DNA from 3 places in the Aromatoleum petrolei genome. Region 1 is predicted to be linked to each of the others. Evidence: predicted binding sites of a transcription regulator. Region 1 holds the regulator's gene; each other region holds the start of a gene.
The links. The regulator HrcA, encoded in region 1, represses chaperone genes, less so after heat shock. The targets are predictions, from matches to a motif close to TNTTAGCACTCNNNGNCNNNGAGTGCTAANA.

Region 2: a site for HrcA is predicted at 4,126-4,156, ahead of groES (co-chaperone GroES). Genes of this name have one in related genera too.
Region 3: a site for HrcA is predicted at 1,945-1,975, ahead of rpoH (RNA polymerase sigma factor RpoH). Genes of this name have one in related genera too.

The regions. Positions count from the first base shown of each region.
Region 1 is NZ_CP059560.1:4,033,240-4,038,665, reverse strand. It holds gene recN (DNA repair protein RecN) at 1-571, opposite strand, end outside; gene ToN1_RS18430 (NAD kinase) at 608-1,492, opposite strand; gene hrcA (heat-inducible transcriptional repressor HrcA) at 1,577-2,605, shown strand; gene hemH (ferrochelatase) at 2,636-3,733, shown strand; gene ToN1_RS18415 (hypothetical protein) at 4,027-5,010, shown strand; gene ToN1_RS18410 (serine/threonine protein kinase) at 5,030-5,426, opposite strand, start outside.
Region 2 is NZ_CP059560.1:3,629,111-3,634,536, reverse strand. It holds gene ToN1_RS16570 (sensor histidine kinase) at 1-1,085, opposite strand, end outside; gene ToN1_RS16565 (response regulator transcription factor) at 1,060-1,746, opposite strand; gene groL (chaperonin GroEL) at 2,057-3,712, opposite strand; gene groES (co-chaperone GroES) at 3,755-4,045, opposite strand; gene nosR (response regulator c-di-GMP phosphodiesterase, NosR family) at 4,391-5,426, shown strand, end outside.
Region 3 is NZ_CP059560.1:1,705,458-1,710,883, forward strand. It holds gene ToN1_RS07830 (porin) at 1-173, opposite strand, end outside; gene ToN1_RS07835 (porin) at 548-1,612, opposite strand; gene rpoH (RNA polymerase sigma factor RpoH) at 2,001-2,849, shown strand; gene ToN1_RS07845 (SCO family protein) at 2,901-3,494, opposite strand; gene cyoE (heme o synthase) at 3,523-4,431, opposite strand; gene ToN1_RS07855 (COX15/CtaA family protein) at 4,403-5,426, opposite strand, start outside.

The sequences.
Region 1 (5,426 bases):
GCAGGTCACGTTCGCGCTCGGAAGCCACCGAATCCTGCTCGGCCGCCCGGCGCAATTCGCTCAGCCGCTGCCAGTCGCGAAAGCGATCGGCAACCTCGCTGGCGAGGTGCGCGGCAGCGGCATGCGCATCGACCAACGCACGCTGTGCATCGCCTCTGAGCAGCGCATGATGCGCATGCTGCCCGTGGATGTCGGCGAGCCGGTCCCCCGCCTCGCGCAACTGTGCCTGCGTGACCGGCACGCCGTTGATCCAGGCTCGCGACCGCCCCCCCGCCTCCACAACGCGCCGCAGGATCGCCGTGCCCTCGTCGGCGGGCAGGTCCAGCTCGGCCAACCATTCCGAGAGGCTGCCGTCCGCGGGAAGATCGAATTCGGCGGCGATATCGGCCTTGTCGCGGCCGACACGCACCGCGCCCGCGTCGGCACGACCGCCCAAGGCAAGCCCAAGCGCATCGAGCAAAATGGACTTGCCCGCCCCGGTCTCGCCCGTAAGCGCTCCGAAACCCGCCAGAAAATCGAGTTCGAGGCGATCGACAATCACGAAATCACGGATGGTCAGGCGGCGGAGCATAGGCGTCGCTGAAAAAGGCTTAAGGAAGAAATGCGGTCAGGGCAGTCGCGGCGTTGCGCTCCAGTGGAGCTTTCCGCGCAGCATGGCGAAGTAACTGTAGCCTTCGGGGTGCAGAAAACGCACCACCTTGGGCGAACGCGTAATCCTGACGACGTCGCCGGCATGCGCATCGAAACGCGTCTGGCCGTCGAAATGGATACGGGCGTCGTGCGGCGAGAGCAACTCGATCGCGATCCGGCAGCTGTCCGGCAGGGTGATCGGCCGGGCGGTCAGGGCGTGCGGACACAGCGGCACGAGGGCGATGCCGCCGACCGTCGGATGCAGGATTGGGCCGTTGGCCGACAAGGCGTAGGCGGTGGATCCGGTCGGCGTGGTGATGATCATGCCGTCGGAACGCTGCGTATACACGTACTCGCCATCGATCGACAGATCGAACTCGATCATTCGGCCGAGATCGCCCTTGTTCACGACGACATCATTGAACGCGAGCGTGTGGAAAACCCGCTGACCGCCACGAACGACTTCGGCGTCGAGCATGGTCCGCGTCTCTTCCACATAGCGTCCGTCGAGGATCTCGGCGAGCTTGTTCAAGGCTTCCTTGCGCGGAATATCCGTCAGAAAGCCCAGCCTGCCCTGGTTGATGCCGACGAGGGGCACCGCATGTTCGGACAGGCGGCGAGCGGTATTCAGCATCGTGCCGTCGCCGCCGAGGACCACCGCAAGATCGGCCTGTGCGCCAATCTCGTCGTAGGTCACGGTGGCGAATTCGCCGACGAGCCCGATGGAACTTGCGGTACCCTGCTCGATCCATACAGCCACCCCCCTTTCACGCAGGAAACTGGCTATCGAGAGGACCGCGCCAGCGACATCCGGGCTCTGGTATTTGCCGATCAGGGCAATGGTATTGAAGCTCTGGCTCATGCCGCCGATTAAACCACAATCACCGAGAACCTTGGCAGAGGCGCCGGCACTTCCATAGAATCGGGGAAATTACCTCTTACCGTCATGAAATCGCTCGACCCGCGCTCCCAGATCCTGCTCAAGACCCTCATCGAACGCTACATCGTCGAAGGGCAGCCGGTGGGCTCGCGCGCCTTGTCGCGATACTCAGGTCTCGAGCTGTCGCCCGCCACGGTACGCAACGTGATGAGCGACCTCGAAGAGATGGGCTTCATCGCAAGCCCGCACACCTCGGCCGGCCGTATTCCGACGGCACTCGGGTACCGCTTCTTCGTCGACTCGCTGCTGACGGTGCAGCCCCTGGAGCAGGCGCAACTGCGCGAACTGAAAGGACAGTTGCAGCCCGACCAGCCTCAACGCCTGATCAGTTCTGCATCGCACCTGCTATCAGAACTGACCCAATTCGCCGGGGTCGTCATTTCGCCGCGTCGCGACCTGATCAAGATCCGCCAGATCGAGTTCATCAGCCTGTCGGAGAACCGCATCCTTCTCATCATCGTCACGACGGCAGGTGACGTGCAGAACCGCATCATCCATACCCGACGCTCGTACTCGCCGTCGGAACTGGTGGAAGCGGCCAACTATCTCACCGAACATTGCGCGGGACTGGGATTCGACGACATTCGCACCCGCATCCAGGCTGAGCTGAAGCAGCTGCGCAGCGACATGAGCGAGCTGATGAACGCGGCGGTCGAAACCGGCAGCGCCGCAGTCCAAGACGACAGCTCCCGATACGTGCTGTCGGGAGAAACCAATCTGCTCGACATCGAGGACCTGTCGTCGAACATGGCACGGCTGCGAGAGCTGTTCAAGCTGTTCGAGCAGAAGACGGGGCTCATCCAGCTCCTCGATCTGTCCAATCGCGCGCAAGGGGTTCAGATCTTCATCGGCGACGAATCGGGGCTGTCGCAGCTCGACGGCTGCAGCGTCGTAACGGCCGGCTACGAGGTCAATGGCCGCATTGTCGGGTCCGTCGGCGTGATCGGACCGACGCGCATGGCTTATGATCGCGTGATACCCATCGTCGACATCACGGCCCGCCTGCTCTCGAACGCGCTGTCGAACGCGAACTGAGCCGCGCGCAACAATCACACAAGGATCAGCATGGCCCGTTACTGGCCCGAACCCGCCTGGACGCATGGCACACCTGCACGCACCGGCGTCTTGCTCGTCAATCTGGGCTCACCCGCGGCCCCTACGACCGCAGCCGTTCGCCCATACCTGAAGCAATTCCTGTCCGACCCGCGAGTGGTCGAGATACCGGCGCCGGTATGGTGGCCGATCCTCAACGGCATCATCCTGAACACGCGCCCGCGGAAGTCGGCCGCGAAGTACGCGACGATCTGGATGGACGAAGGCTCACCGCTGACGGTGCATACGGAACGTCAGACGAAGCTGCTTGCGGGCTACCTCGGCCACTCGGGCATCACCGGGCTGCAGGTCGAGTGGGCAATGCGCTACGGTTCGCCATCCGTGCCCGAGATGCTCAACCGCATGAAGGCAGACGGCTGCGATCGCATCCTGATCGTGCCGATGTATCCCCAATATGCCGCAAGCACGACTGCGAGCGTGCTCGACGAAGTCGCGGATTGCCTTGCACACTGGCGCAACCAGCCCGAGATCCGCTACGTGCGCAATTTTCACGACCACCCTGGCTATATCGCGGCACTCGCCCAGAGCGTGCGCGACCACTGGATGAAGAACGGTGAAAGCGACAAGCTGGTGATGAGCTTCCATGGCATCCCGCGGCGATCGCTCGATCTCGGCGACCCCTATCATTGCGAATGCCATGTGACGGCGCGCCTTCTCGCGCGAGAGCTCGGGCTGGCGGATAGCCGCTGGCAGCTGACCTTCCAGTCGCGCTTCGGCAAGGCAGAATGGCTGAAGCCCTATACCCAGCCAACGCTCGAATCCCTAGCGCGCCAAGGCACGGCGCGGGTGGACGTGATGTGCCCGGGTTTTCCGGCAGACTGCCTGGAAACCCTGGAGGAAATCGCGATGGAATGCCGCCATGCGTTCCTTTCCTGCGGCGGGCAGGAATTCCATTACATACACTGCCTGAACGAACGTGACGACTGGATCACTGCGCTGCGGGACATCGTGCAGGACAACCTCGGCAACTGGCTGACCCGTCCTTCAGTCGAGCCGCAGGAACTCGCCGCCAGCGCTCAACGCGCACGCGTTGCCGGCGCCACGTGCTGACGACAAGTCCGCCACTCAAACTCGCCGCGCGTGCTCAGCTGAATGCCCCGGCCTGATGCTCATGCCAGCGGCCAGTGGCGACTTGAAGGTCGAGGGCCTTGCAGCCACGCAGGAGTCCGCGCGCGAACGTCTCCCGTCTTTTGCTTCCGAACTCAAGTTTTACCGAATTCTGCCGTAAAAACCTGCGGTTAAGTGGGTCGCAGGGGACCGTCATGAAGATTGCATCGGCAGACGTGCAGTTGCGGGCAGCGCATCTCTCCTTCAGTCGCCGCGAGGTTTCGGAGCGGCTCGAGATGTGGATCGGCGAGCGGCCCGCCGGCGCAGGGCGGAATAATGGCCTCGGCTCCGCAGCACGCACCCGTGCGCGACCGGAAGTAGAGATTTCCCGGGATGCCCGAGCGGCCCAGGAGGCCGAAGCTGCGGATAACGATTCCGCCGACGACGGCCTCGACCCGCGGTTCCGCTTCCTCAAGCACCTGGTCGAGGCACTGACGGGGCGGGCCATCCGCACACTGCAGCCGGAAGATTTCCGCGCCGACGAGGCTATGCCGTCACTCGTCGAGCCGCCGCCGGCGGCAGGCCGCCGAGGTGATACTCCAGGGCGAGCGGGATTCGGGATCGAGTATGACTTTCGCTCCGTGTCCGAGGAATACGAATTCACACGTTTCGAGGCTAAGGGAGTCGTAAGGACCGCCGACGGCCACGAAATTGACTTCGCCCTTCAACTCGAGATGGAACGTGCTTACACGGAAACTTCTAGCATTCAAGTCCGTCTTGGCGACGCACGCGTGAAGGATCCCCTGGTGCTGGATTTTGCCGGCACGTCGGCCCAGCTGTCGGACGTGCGCTTCTCCTTCGACCTGGACGCCGACGGACAGGCCGAGAACGTACCGATGCTTAGCGGCGGGCGTGGCTACCTTGCCATCGACCGCAATCGGAACGGGCGCATCGATGACGGCCGCGAGCTCTTCGGCCCGACCACCGGGGACGGATTCACGGAACTGGCAGGCCTCGACACCGACGGCAGCGGCTGGATTGATGAAGGCGACGCAAATTTCGGCGATCTGCGCGTCTGGATGCCGGCCGTCGATGGCGCTGGCAGCGTCGTGACGGCAACCGAAGCGGGGGTCGGTGCACTCTACCTCGGGCGCGTCGCCACTCCGTTCGCGCTGCGTGGCGCGGCAAACGACACGCTTGGCGAGATGCGCTCGACCGGCCTCTACGTACGTGAGGACGGCACCACCGGCACAGTGAGCCAGATCGACCTCAGCGTGTAGGGCGGCCGGAATCCGCGCGTCAGTCCTCTACGAGTTGCAGGTCGAGCCCGGAGGCTGTGAACTTGCTCGCCGTGGCCGGCTCGCCGTCGACCGAGAGCTCGCGCAGCGCCTCGCCGAGACGACGGACGGCAATCGTCGCCAGCATGGTCCGGAACAGCTCGCGCAGTTCGTCCGTCGCGAGAGCCAGCGCTGAAGGATTGACCTCGAGATAGGTCGTCGGGCTTACCGAGGTCACGGTCGTCATGTGCCGGTGCCGAGTGCTGTCGAGCCACGCGATCTCGCCGAACACCTCGCCCGCACCGACCCGGCTCACGCGCCGCCCTTCAACCGACACCTCGATCTCGCCCTCGACGACAACGCCGAAACGCTGGTCCGCGTCCCCCTCGCGAATCAATGCCGTCCCGCAGTCGACGACA
Region 2 (5,426 bases), 400 kb from region 1:
CCGCCCTCCACGCCGAGATCGATGTTCTTCGCCTGGGCCCGCGGGAAGAGATCCAGCGCGACATCACGCACGAGCGCCCGCAGGTCGATCGTCTCCACCGCATAGAGCTTCTCGAAGCTCGCCTCGGCACGTGCGAGCGACAGCAGCTGGTTGATCAGGTGGCTCGCGCGCTCGGTGCTCTGGGCGATGCGCGACAGCGACTCGCGCAGCGCGATGGGGTCGGTTTCCTGCAGCGCGAGTTCGGTCTGCATGCGCAGACCGGTGAGCGGGGTGCGCATCTGGTGCGCGGCGTCGGCGATGAAACGTTGCTGGGCCTGAAGATTCTCTTCCAGCCGCGCCATCATGTCGTTGAAGGCGACGATCAGCGGGCGCACCTCCTCGGGCACGCTGGCGGCCGCGATCGGCGAAAGATCGGTGGGGCGGCGGCGGCGGATCAGGCTCTGCAGGCGATTGAGCGGGGCAATGCCGCGCGTCAGGCCGACCCATACCAGCACGACCGCAAGCGGGATGATGGCGAACTGCGGCAACAGCACGCCGGTGACGACGCGCGAGGCGAGATCGCTGCGCTTGTTGCGGGTCTCCGCGACCTGCACGAGCACGAGGGGACTGGCAGGTTCCGGCCACGGACGCAGGAACTGATAGGCGATGCGCACCTCTTCGCCCTGAATTACGTCGTCGCGGTAGAGCACGTCTTCGGGGATCAGGATGGGAGGGGCTGGCGTCCAGCCGATTTCGCGGTCGCCGGTGACCAGATCGCCACTCTCGTGCGCGACCTGGTAGTAGACGACGTCGTCCTGATCGGCGCGGAACAGCGCCCGCGGCGGCGCGGGAAAGTGCACCGCAACCTTGCCCCCCTCCACCGTGACCAGGCGCGCCAACGCGCGCACGCTGTCGGCGAGCGCGCGGTCGTAGGGCTGGTTGGCGATATTGTCCGCGACGTTGTGCGTGACGATGATGGAGATCGGCCACAGGAACAGCAGGGGCGCGAGCATCCAGTCGAGGATCTCGCCGAACAGCGAGTTCGGCTGCGTCGGCGAGCGTCCGCCCGCGGCGGTCTTGTCAGGCTTTCGCCGCCTGGCCAGCATCCACCGTTTCCAGGCAGTAACCCAGCCCGCGCACCGTCACGATGCGCACACCGCTGTCCTCGAGCTTCTTGCGCAGGCGATGGACGTACACCTCGATCGCGTTGCTCGACACCTCCTCGCCCCATCCGCACAGGTGGTCCACGAGCTGATCCTTGCTGACGAGGCGCCCCACCCGCAGGATGAACACTTCCAGCAGCCCGATCTCGCGGGCGGAGAACTCGACAACCTGACCGCTGATCTTCACGACGTGGTCGGCCTGGTCGTAGGACAGGCTGCCGACCTCGATGCAGCATGCCTGACCGGTGCCGCGGCGGGTGAGCGCGCGCACGCGCGCCTCCAGCTCGGGCAGCGCAAAGGGTTTCGTGAGGTAGTCGTCGGCGCCGGCATCGAGGCCGCGCACACGATCCTCGACGCCGTCCTGGGCCGTGAGGATCAACACCGGGATGGTCGACTTCCGCGCTCGCAGACGTTTCAGGACCTCAATCCCCGGCAAGCGCGGCAAGCCCAGGTCGAGAATCACCAGATCATACGGTTGCGATGCCAATGCCGTATCCGCCTCGACACCGGAAGGCACGTGATCGACTGCAAAGCCGCCGCGACGAAGGGCGCGACACAAACCGTCGGCAATGACGGCATCATCTTCCGCAAGCAGAATCCGCATGGAATCAGGATGTAAGTTATATGTAAGCGGGCGCGCCTAGATTTACACCCGCTGTTCTCCTTTACCCGGTCAGAGGAATGGCCGCGCCGCCAGCGCGCCCGCTCCCGGGAGCTTCCAGCCGATTTCGCCGGAAACTCCCGACCGCCTTTTTTCCGCTCCCCCGATTATCACACGCTTCGAGCGCGACCGCGCACCGAGGCCCCTTCTTGCGTGCACAGCATCCGCCAAAAAGCACAACGGCCCCGCCGAAGCGGGGCCGTTGTGCGCCGGACCCGAAGGTCCGGAAGGTGAGCTGGCGCTCAGACTGGCATTACATGCCCATGTCCATGCCGCCCATGCCACCCATGCCACCCATGCCGCCCATGCCGCCGCCCATCGCGGGCTTGTCTTCGACCAGCTCGCCGACCATGCAGTCGGTGGTGAGCATCAGGCCGGCAACGGAAGCGGCGTTCTGCAGCGCGGTGCGCTCGACCTTGGTCGGGTCCAGCACGCCCATCTCGACCATGTCGCCGTACTCGCCGGTGGCGGCGTTGTAGCCGAAGTTGCCGCTGCCTTCCACGACACGATTGACCACCACCGACGGCTCGTCGCCGGCGTTGGCGACGATCTCGCGCAGGGGCTGCTCCATCGCGCGCAGGACGATCTTGATGCCGGCGTCCTGGTCGTGGTTGTCGCCCTTGAGGTTGGTCAGGTTGGAACGGGCACGCAGCAGCGCGACGCCGCCGCCGGGGACGATGCCTTCTTCAACGGCAGCACGGGTGGCGTGCAGCGCGTCTTCGACACGTGCCTTCTTTTCCTTCATTTCGACTTCGGTCGCGGCACCGACCTTGATCACGGCAACACCGCCAGCCAGCTTGGCCACGCGCTCCTGCAGCTTCTCGCGGTCGTAGTCGGAGGTGGCTTCCTCGATCTGCACGCGGATCTGCTTGACGCGGGCTTCGATGCGCTCGGCCTGGCCGGCGCCGTCGATGAGGATGGTGTTTTCCTTGCCGATCTCGATGCGCTTGGCCTGGCCGAGGTCGGTCAGGGCAGCCTTCTCGAGGGTCAGGCCGACTTCCTCGGCGATGACCTGGCCGCCGGTCAGGACGGCGATGTCTTCCAGCATCGCCTTGCGACGGTCGCCGAAGCCCGGAGCCTTGACGGCGCAGGTCTTGAGGATGCCGCGGATGTTGTTGACCACCAGGGTCGCCAGCGCTTCGCCTTCGACGTCTTCGGCGATGATCAGCAGCGGACGGCCAGCCTTGGCGACTTGCTCGAGCACCGGCAGCAGGTCACGGATGTTGGAGATCTTCTTGTCGAAGAGCAGGATGAACGGGTTCTCGAGAATCGCGACCTGCTTGTCCGGGTTGTTGATGAAGTACGGCGACAGGTAGCCGCGGTCGAACTGCATGCCTTCGACGACGTCGAGTTCGTTGTTCAGCGACTTGCCGTCCTCGACGGTGATGACGCCTTCCTTGCCGACCTTGTCCATCGCGCGGGCGATGATCTCGCCGATGTCGGCGTCGGAGTTCGCGGAGATCGAGCCGACCTGGGCGATTTCCTTGTTGGTCGAGCAGGGCTTCGACAGCTTCTTCAGCTCTTCGATGGTGGCGATGACGGCCTTGTCGATGCCGCGCTTCAGGTCCATCGGGTTCATGCCGGCGGCAACGTACTTCATGCCTTCGCGCACGATCGACTGGGCCAGCACGGTTGCGGTGGTGGTGCCGTCACCGGCGATGTCGGAGGTCTTGGAAGCGACTTCCTTGACCATTTGCGCGCCCATGTTGGCGAACTTGTCCTTCAGTTCGATTTCCTTGGCGACCGAGACGCCGTCCTTGGTCACCGTCGGGGCGCCGAACGAGCGCTCGAGCACGACGTTGCGGCCCTTCGGGCCCAGGGTCACCTTGACCGCGTCGGCCAGGATGTTGACGCCTTCGACCATGCGGGCACGGGCGGAATCACCGAACTTGACTTCTTTAGCTGCCATTGTTGATTGCTCCTAGGATTCGAGTGGGGAAACGGGGGAGGCTCAGGCCTCGACCACGCCCATGATGTCTTCTTCGCGCATGACGAGCAGCTCGTCGCCTTCGACCTTGACGGTCTGGCCGGCGTACTTGCCGAACAGGACCTTGTCGCCGACCTTGACGGCCATCGGGCGGACCTTGCCGTCGTCGAGGATCTTGCCGTTGCCCACGGCCAGCACTTCACCCTGGTCCGGCTTCTCGCCGGCGGAGTCGGGGATCACGATGCCGCTGGCGGTCTTGCGTTCGGCTTCGAGGCGCTTGACGATCACGCGATCATGCAAGGGACGGATTTTCATTGACTCACTCCTTGTTATCACATCGAGCACGGGCATGGCCCGTCTGGAAAATTCGCGGTGGCCTCGGGCACTGCCCGGGCCGTTAGCACTCACTGCCAACGAGTGCTAATAATAGGGACGCACTTTTGGGATTTCAAGTGCAGGATGGACATTTCGTTCGCGCCCTCGCCAAGCCGAGGGATTCCGCCCGGAGTGGCGCAGCCACAAACATCAGTGGCATGATATTTTGCAGACATTTACTTGCTTTGCTCCCGTTTCCAGCATCGGGGTTAGCCCCGCAGGGCCATGACAGAGACCGTCCAGACCCCCCCCAGCGTGCTCCTAGTCGACGACGAGCCAAGTATCTTGTCGTCGCTCCGACGGCTATTGCGCCCGGCTGGCTACCGGATCCACACGGCGGAGGGCGGCAAGGCCGGCCTTGAGATCCTGGAGCGCGAACACGTCGACCTGGTGGTGTCCGACATGCGCATGCCGGAGATGGACGGCGCCACCTTCCTGGAGCAGGTGCGAACGCGCTGGCCCGACGTGATCCGCCTGCTGCTGACCGGCTATGCGGACATGAGCTCGACGATCGATGCGATCAACCGGGGCGAGATCTATCGCTATATCGCCAAGCCCTGGGACGACAGCGAACTCGCCCTGACGGTCCGGGATGCCCTCGAGCGGCGCCGGCTGCAGGCCGAAAACGCGCGCCTGCTGGCACTCACGCAGCAGCAGAACGAGGCGCTGCGCGAGCTCAATGCCAGCCTCGAGGACAAGGTGCGCGAGCGGACCGAGGCGCTGGAGCAGGCCAATGGTTCGCTGAAGCACGCCAACGAACGCTTGAAGCAGAATTTCCTCGTATCCATCAAGACCTTCTCGGGGCTGATGGAACTGCGGGGCGGCGGCGTGGCCGGCCATGCCCGCCGCGTGGCAGACCTCGCACGCAGGCTGGCCGCGCGACTCGATGTCGATGCCAAGGACCAGCAGGATATTTTCGTTGCAGGCCTGCTGCACGATATCGGCAAGATCGGCTTTTCCGACGCCATGCTCGCGAAGCCGGTGTCGCGGATGAACGGCGAGGAGCTCGCGCATTACCGCAAGCATGCAATTGCCGGCGAATCGGCGCTGATGCCGCTCAACGAGCTCAAGGACGCCGCGCATCTGATCCGCTCCCATCATGAACGCTTCGACGGTCAGGGCTTTCCCGACGGGCTGCAGGGGCTGACGATTCCCTTCGGTGCGCGCATCCTGAGTGTGGTGAACGACTACGACGGCTTGCAGATCGGTACGCTGTCGGACAAACGCATGACGCGCGATGAAGCGTTGGCGATGATCGTTCAGGCGCGCGGCAAGCGTTACGATCCGCAGGTTGTCGATGCCTTCGTCGAGATGCAGGGCG
Region 3 (5,426 bases), 2.3 Mb from region 1:
CCGAAACGCGAGGCATTGTTGACGACTTGCGTGGCACTATCCTCGCCCTGGACCTTGGTCTGCTCCACCGAGGTATTCACGCGACCGTAGATGGTCACATTGGACTGCGCCTGGGCAGCGCCGGCAACTCCGATGGCGGCCAGCGCGATGGCCAGCGTCTTGACGTTCTGCATTGATTCGACTCCCCACTTGTAATGGATTAATTGTCGGCTTTCTGCAGCCCTCCCACGCGCATCCCGTATGGGGATGCGAGGTCGCTACAGAAGCGCCCGGCGATTATAGGTGGACCGACAAGGGCGGGAAGAAGAAGCTCATGGAATCGTCGCGGCACTGTCGCATGCGTGCAACACGGCCCGGGAGGCGTGGCGGAAGGCTCGACGGGCCGCGCTTTAGCCGCGCCACTTGCGCCCCAGTCCAACGGAACCCGAGGCAATGTGATTTCCTGCCGCCAGAAACGACAAAGCCTCCATTTCTGGAGGCTTTGTCGTTTCTGGCCTGCAGTGCGCCAAGGCGCCCCGCAGGCTCTTCGAACCGTCCCGAGAGACGATTAGAAGGTGTGACGCATACCGACCACGGCCATGCCGGCGTTCTCGCCAGCAGCCGGAACCAGCGTGCCATTGAGCGCGCCGATAGCGACGTTGTCGTCGTTCTGCGTCTTGTTGTACGCAGCATACGCGGTCGTGCGCTTCGACAGGGCGTGCGTGTAGGCGATCGCCCAGTTCTTCGCGTCGGCGTCGTTCAGATCGCGGTCCTGCAGCTTGCCGTAGGCAACATGCACCTTGCCGGCGGCGGTCACAGGAACGATCACGCCGAGTTGCCACACGCGCAGGTCACGATCCGACTCGCCAGCGAGGATGCCAGCGGCGTTGGTGAAGTCACGAGCGTTCTGCCACGAACCGGCCACGGTCAGCACGCCGAAGTTGTACTCGGCACCGACGTACAGTTCCTTACGTGCGTCGTTGTTCGCGCCCGTTTCCTTCACGAAGTGATAGGTCACGCCGGCCTTGAACGGGCCGTTCGCGTAGTCGAGGCTCGCACCCCAACGGTCGTCGTTGTTCTGGTTCTCGCCCAGAGCGACTTCGGTCTCGGTTTGAGCCGAGTAGATCGCACGCGCGGTCAGGCCACCGAAGGTGCCGGTGTAGGCGATCGAGTTGTCCCAACGAGCGGCGCTGTTCGGGGTGATCGACAGGCCAGCACCGCTGGTCAGGGTCGACTGCGGCGAGATCAGGTCGGAGAGCGCGGCGTCGTAGTTGGCGAAGTAGCCCGGCGCGTACTGACGGCCGAGGCTGACGGTGCCGAACGAGCCCTGCAGGCCGACGAAAGCTTGACGCGAGAAGGCCAGGCCGTTGATGTGCTCGGTGCCGTTGTCGATGCTGAAGCCCTGCTCCAGGGTGAAGACAGCCTTCAGGCCGTTGCCCAGGTCTTCCGTGCCGCGGAAGCCGATACGGTTACCCGACAGAACGCCGCCGACCACGCCGCGGAAATCGTTGTCATCCGAGTGGCCAGCGCCGATGGCAGCGTCGGCGACACCGTAGATGGTGACGTTGGTCTGCGCGAAAACCGGAGCGGACGCCAGGCCGGCGATAGCCAGAGCGATCAGTTTCTTTTGCATGTATTTCTCCTCTAATTGAAGCTGAAGCCGCGGTCGTGACCCCGGCCCGACTTACCTCTCAAGCGAGAAGTTGCCACGATTGTGCGCAACGGGCCGGCAGCGGTGCAAGATGCGTTCGCTCGGAACACGGCAAATAGATAAAAGTTGTTGCATGGGTGCAACAAGAGGGGAATCGCGCAGCCGCCTGTACTTGTCGGTACGTGAACACGGGCCGGCGAGAGAGCCCGCCCCGAGCCGGTTTAGGCGGGAAGGCAATCCGGTGCGGATAGGGCAAGGCAGCTTTTTCAGGTGAACGGCATAGTACGCGCAACATTTGGGGAACTCTTTCGCACCCTTAGCACTCGGAGGCATTGAGTGCTAATATCACGCGAATGGAGGATTCCCGTACATGAGCCAGGCCCTGTCCTTCCCCGTACCGTCCGCAGTCGGCAGCATCGATCAGTACATCCAATCGGTGAATCGCATTCCCATGCTTTCGGAACGCGAGGAAGTGGAATTGGCGACGCGCCTGCGCGACGAGGGCGATGTGGAAGCGGCGCGGCGACTGGTCATGTCACACCTGCGCCTGGTGGTCGCAATTGCGCGCGGCTACCTGGGGTATGGGCTGCCGCATGCGGACCTGATCCAGGAAGGCAACATCGGCCTGATGAAAGCGGTAAAGCGTTTCGACCCGGCGCGCGGCGTGCGCCTGGTGTCGTTCGCGATCCACTGGATCAAGGCCGAGATCCACGAATACGTGCTGAAGAACTGGCGGCTGGTGAAGATCGCGACGACGAAGGCGCAGCGCAAGCTGTTCTTCAACCTGCGCAGCCTCAAACAGGATTCGACGACCCTGAGCGGCGACGAAATCCACGCGGTGGCGGCGCAGCTGGGCGTGAAGCCGGAGGAAGTCGTCGAGATGGAGACGCGCCTGACCGGGCGTGACATCCCGCTCGAGGGGGATAGCGACGACGATGACGATCGTTTTGCACCGATCGCCTATCTGCCGGACCCGCATGCGGAGCCGTCGGAGGTGCTGGAGCGCGCCGAGCTCGCCCGCCTGCACGACGTCGGGCTGCACGAAGCACTCGCAAGCCTCGACGAGCGCAGCCGCACCATCGTCCAGCGGCGCTGGCTGACGGAAGGCGACAGTGCCACGCTACATGAGCTCGCGGCGGAGTACGGGGTTTCGGCCGAGCGCATTCGCCAGATCGAGGCGAAGGCGATGCAGAAGATGCGCGGGCTGCTCACCGCCTGAGCCTGAGCGACTCTCAAGCGACGTGCGAACGGCAGCCACTGGCTGCCGTTTTCATTTCCCGGCCAGCAGCGTGCGCACATCCGCCGCGATGTTGTCGGCGGTCTCGCCGTGCTTCACGTAGAGACGGACGCGGCCGGTCGGATCGAAGACATAGGTTCCCGTGGAGTGGTCGACGGTGTAGTTGGCGCCCGAAGTATCACCGCTCTTCTGGTAGAACACCTTGAACTCCTTGGCGACCGCTGCGGTTTGTGCGGGATCGCCGCGCAAGGCGATGAAGCGCGGATCGAACACCGGGATGTACTGAGCGAGGAGTTGCTGCGTGTCGCGTTCAGGATCGACGGTGACGAACAGGACCTGCACGCGCTCGGCGTCCGGGCCGAGCTGGCGCATGACCTCGGCCATGGTGGAGAGATTCGTCGGGCACACGTCCGGGCATTGGGTATAGCCGAAGAATAGGGTGACGACCTTGCCGCGGAAATCGGCCAGCGTGCGCGGAGCCCCGGTGTGGTCGGAGAGCGCGAGGCCCTTGCCGTAGTCGGCACCGGTGATATCGGTGGCGCGGAAGGCAATGGTGGCTGACGGGTTGGAACAGGCGGCGAGCGTTGCGACAGCGAGTGTTGCGGCGACAATCAGAGTGCGGAGCATCTTTCCTGGGACCGGGACATGGCGAAGGTCAGTAACGCAGGTAATGATCCGCCAGCAAAGCCGCGAAGAGCAAGAAAAGATAGAGAATGGAGAAGCGGAAGGTGCGTCGCGCGCGGGTGTCGCTGTAGTCCGCGTACAGGCGCCATGCGCGGCCGAGGAAGCAGCCGCCGAGCAGGACCGCTGCAACGAGGTAGGCGACGCCGCTCATGCGGGTTGCGAACGGCAGCAGCGTGACGCCGAAGAGGATGCATGTATACAGCAGCACCGACAGGCGCGTGAACTCGGAACCATGGGTGACCGGCAGCATGGGTAGTCCTGCGCGCGCGTAGTCGGCGCTGCGGTAGAGCGCGAGGGACCAGAAGTGCGGCGGGGTCCACGCGAAGATGATGAGGAAGAGGAGCAGCGCGTCGGCGCTGACCTCGCCGGTGACGGCGGCCCAGCCGAGCACCGGGGGCATGGCGCCGGAGGCGCCGCCGATGACGATGTTCTGCGGCGTGTGCGGCTTGAGGAAGATGGTGTAGACGACCGCGTAGCCGACAAAGGTGGCGAGCGTGAGCCACATGGTCAGCGGATTGACGAGCTGGTGCAGGATCAGGAGGCCGCTGCCGCCCAGGACGGCGGCGAAGGCGAGGGTTTCGCGCGGGGTGAGTTCGCCGCGCGGCAGGGGGCGCCCGCGGGTGCGGCTCATGCGCGCGTCGATGTGGGCTTCGATGAGGCAGTTCATCGCGGCCGCAGCGCCGGCGACGCAGGCGATGCCGACGGTGGCGGCGAGCACGATCGCGGGCGCGGGCAGGCCGTCCGGAACGGCGAGAAACATGCCGATGATCGCACAGAACACGATCAGGGAATTCACGCGCGGTTTCGTCAGCACGTAGAAGGCGTGCACACGCGCTGATGCGGCATGCACCTCAGGCGTAAGAGTTTTCGCGGCCCGCATGGCCTGCCCTCCTCTGCGCGACCGGTGCGGGGAGACAGGCCCCGCGCAGGCCATGATTGATCCAGACCATCACGATGACCAGCGCCGCCGCTCCGGCGTTGTGGGCGACGGCGAGCGGCAGCGGCAGACTGAGCAGGACGTTGGCGACCCCGAGGGCGAGCTGCACAGCCAGCGCGACCAGCAGCGCGGCACCGAAACGGCGCGTCCCCGCGCGCCGCAGCAGGGCGGCGCCAAGCGCGAGCAGCGCAGTACCGGCAAGCGCGGCACCGACTCGATGCGACCAGTGGATTGCGGTGAGCGCGGCGAGCGGAAGCGCGTCGCCGTCGGCGGTCATGCCGAGCTCGCGCAGGACGTGGAAGGCGTTCGCGTAATCCGCCGGCGGCCACAGGCTGCCCTGGCAGGAAGGAAAGTCCGTGCAGGCGAGTGCCGCGTAGTTCGTGCTCGTCCAGCCGCCCAGCGCGATCTGCAGCGCGAGCAGGATGAACGCGGTACGCGCGAGGGCAAGGTAGCGGCGCGGGCTTTCGGTGCGCGCCGGTGCATGGGCATGCAGGGCCAGCCAGGCGAGCAACGCGAGCGTCGTGAGTCCGCCGATGAGGTGGGCAGTGACAATGGCAGGTTTGAGGAGCAGCGTGACGGTCCATTTGCCGAGCAGCCCCTGAAAGATCACCACGCCGACCAGGGCCGCGGCAAGTCCCGGAGCGACGCCGGGGGCGCCGCGGCGGCGCCAGGCGAGGAAGGCGATGGCGAGGATCAGCAGGCCGAGGCTGGCGGCGAGGTAACGGTGGATCATTTCCTTCCACGCCTTGGGAAGGCTGACCGGGCCGTGCGGATCGACGGCGTGGGTTTCGAGGATCTCGTCGGCGGCGTGGTGCGGGCTGAGTTGCCCGTAGCAGCCCGGCCAGTCGGGGCAGCCGAGGCCGGCATCGGAGAGGCGGACGTAGGCGCCGAAGACGACGACGAGGGTCGTGAGCGCGAGAGCGAGGAGTATCAGGCGG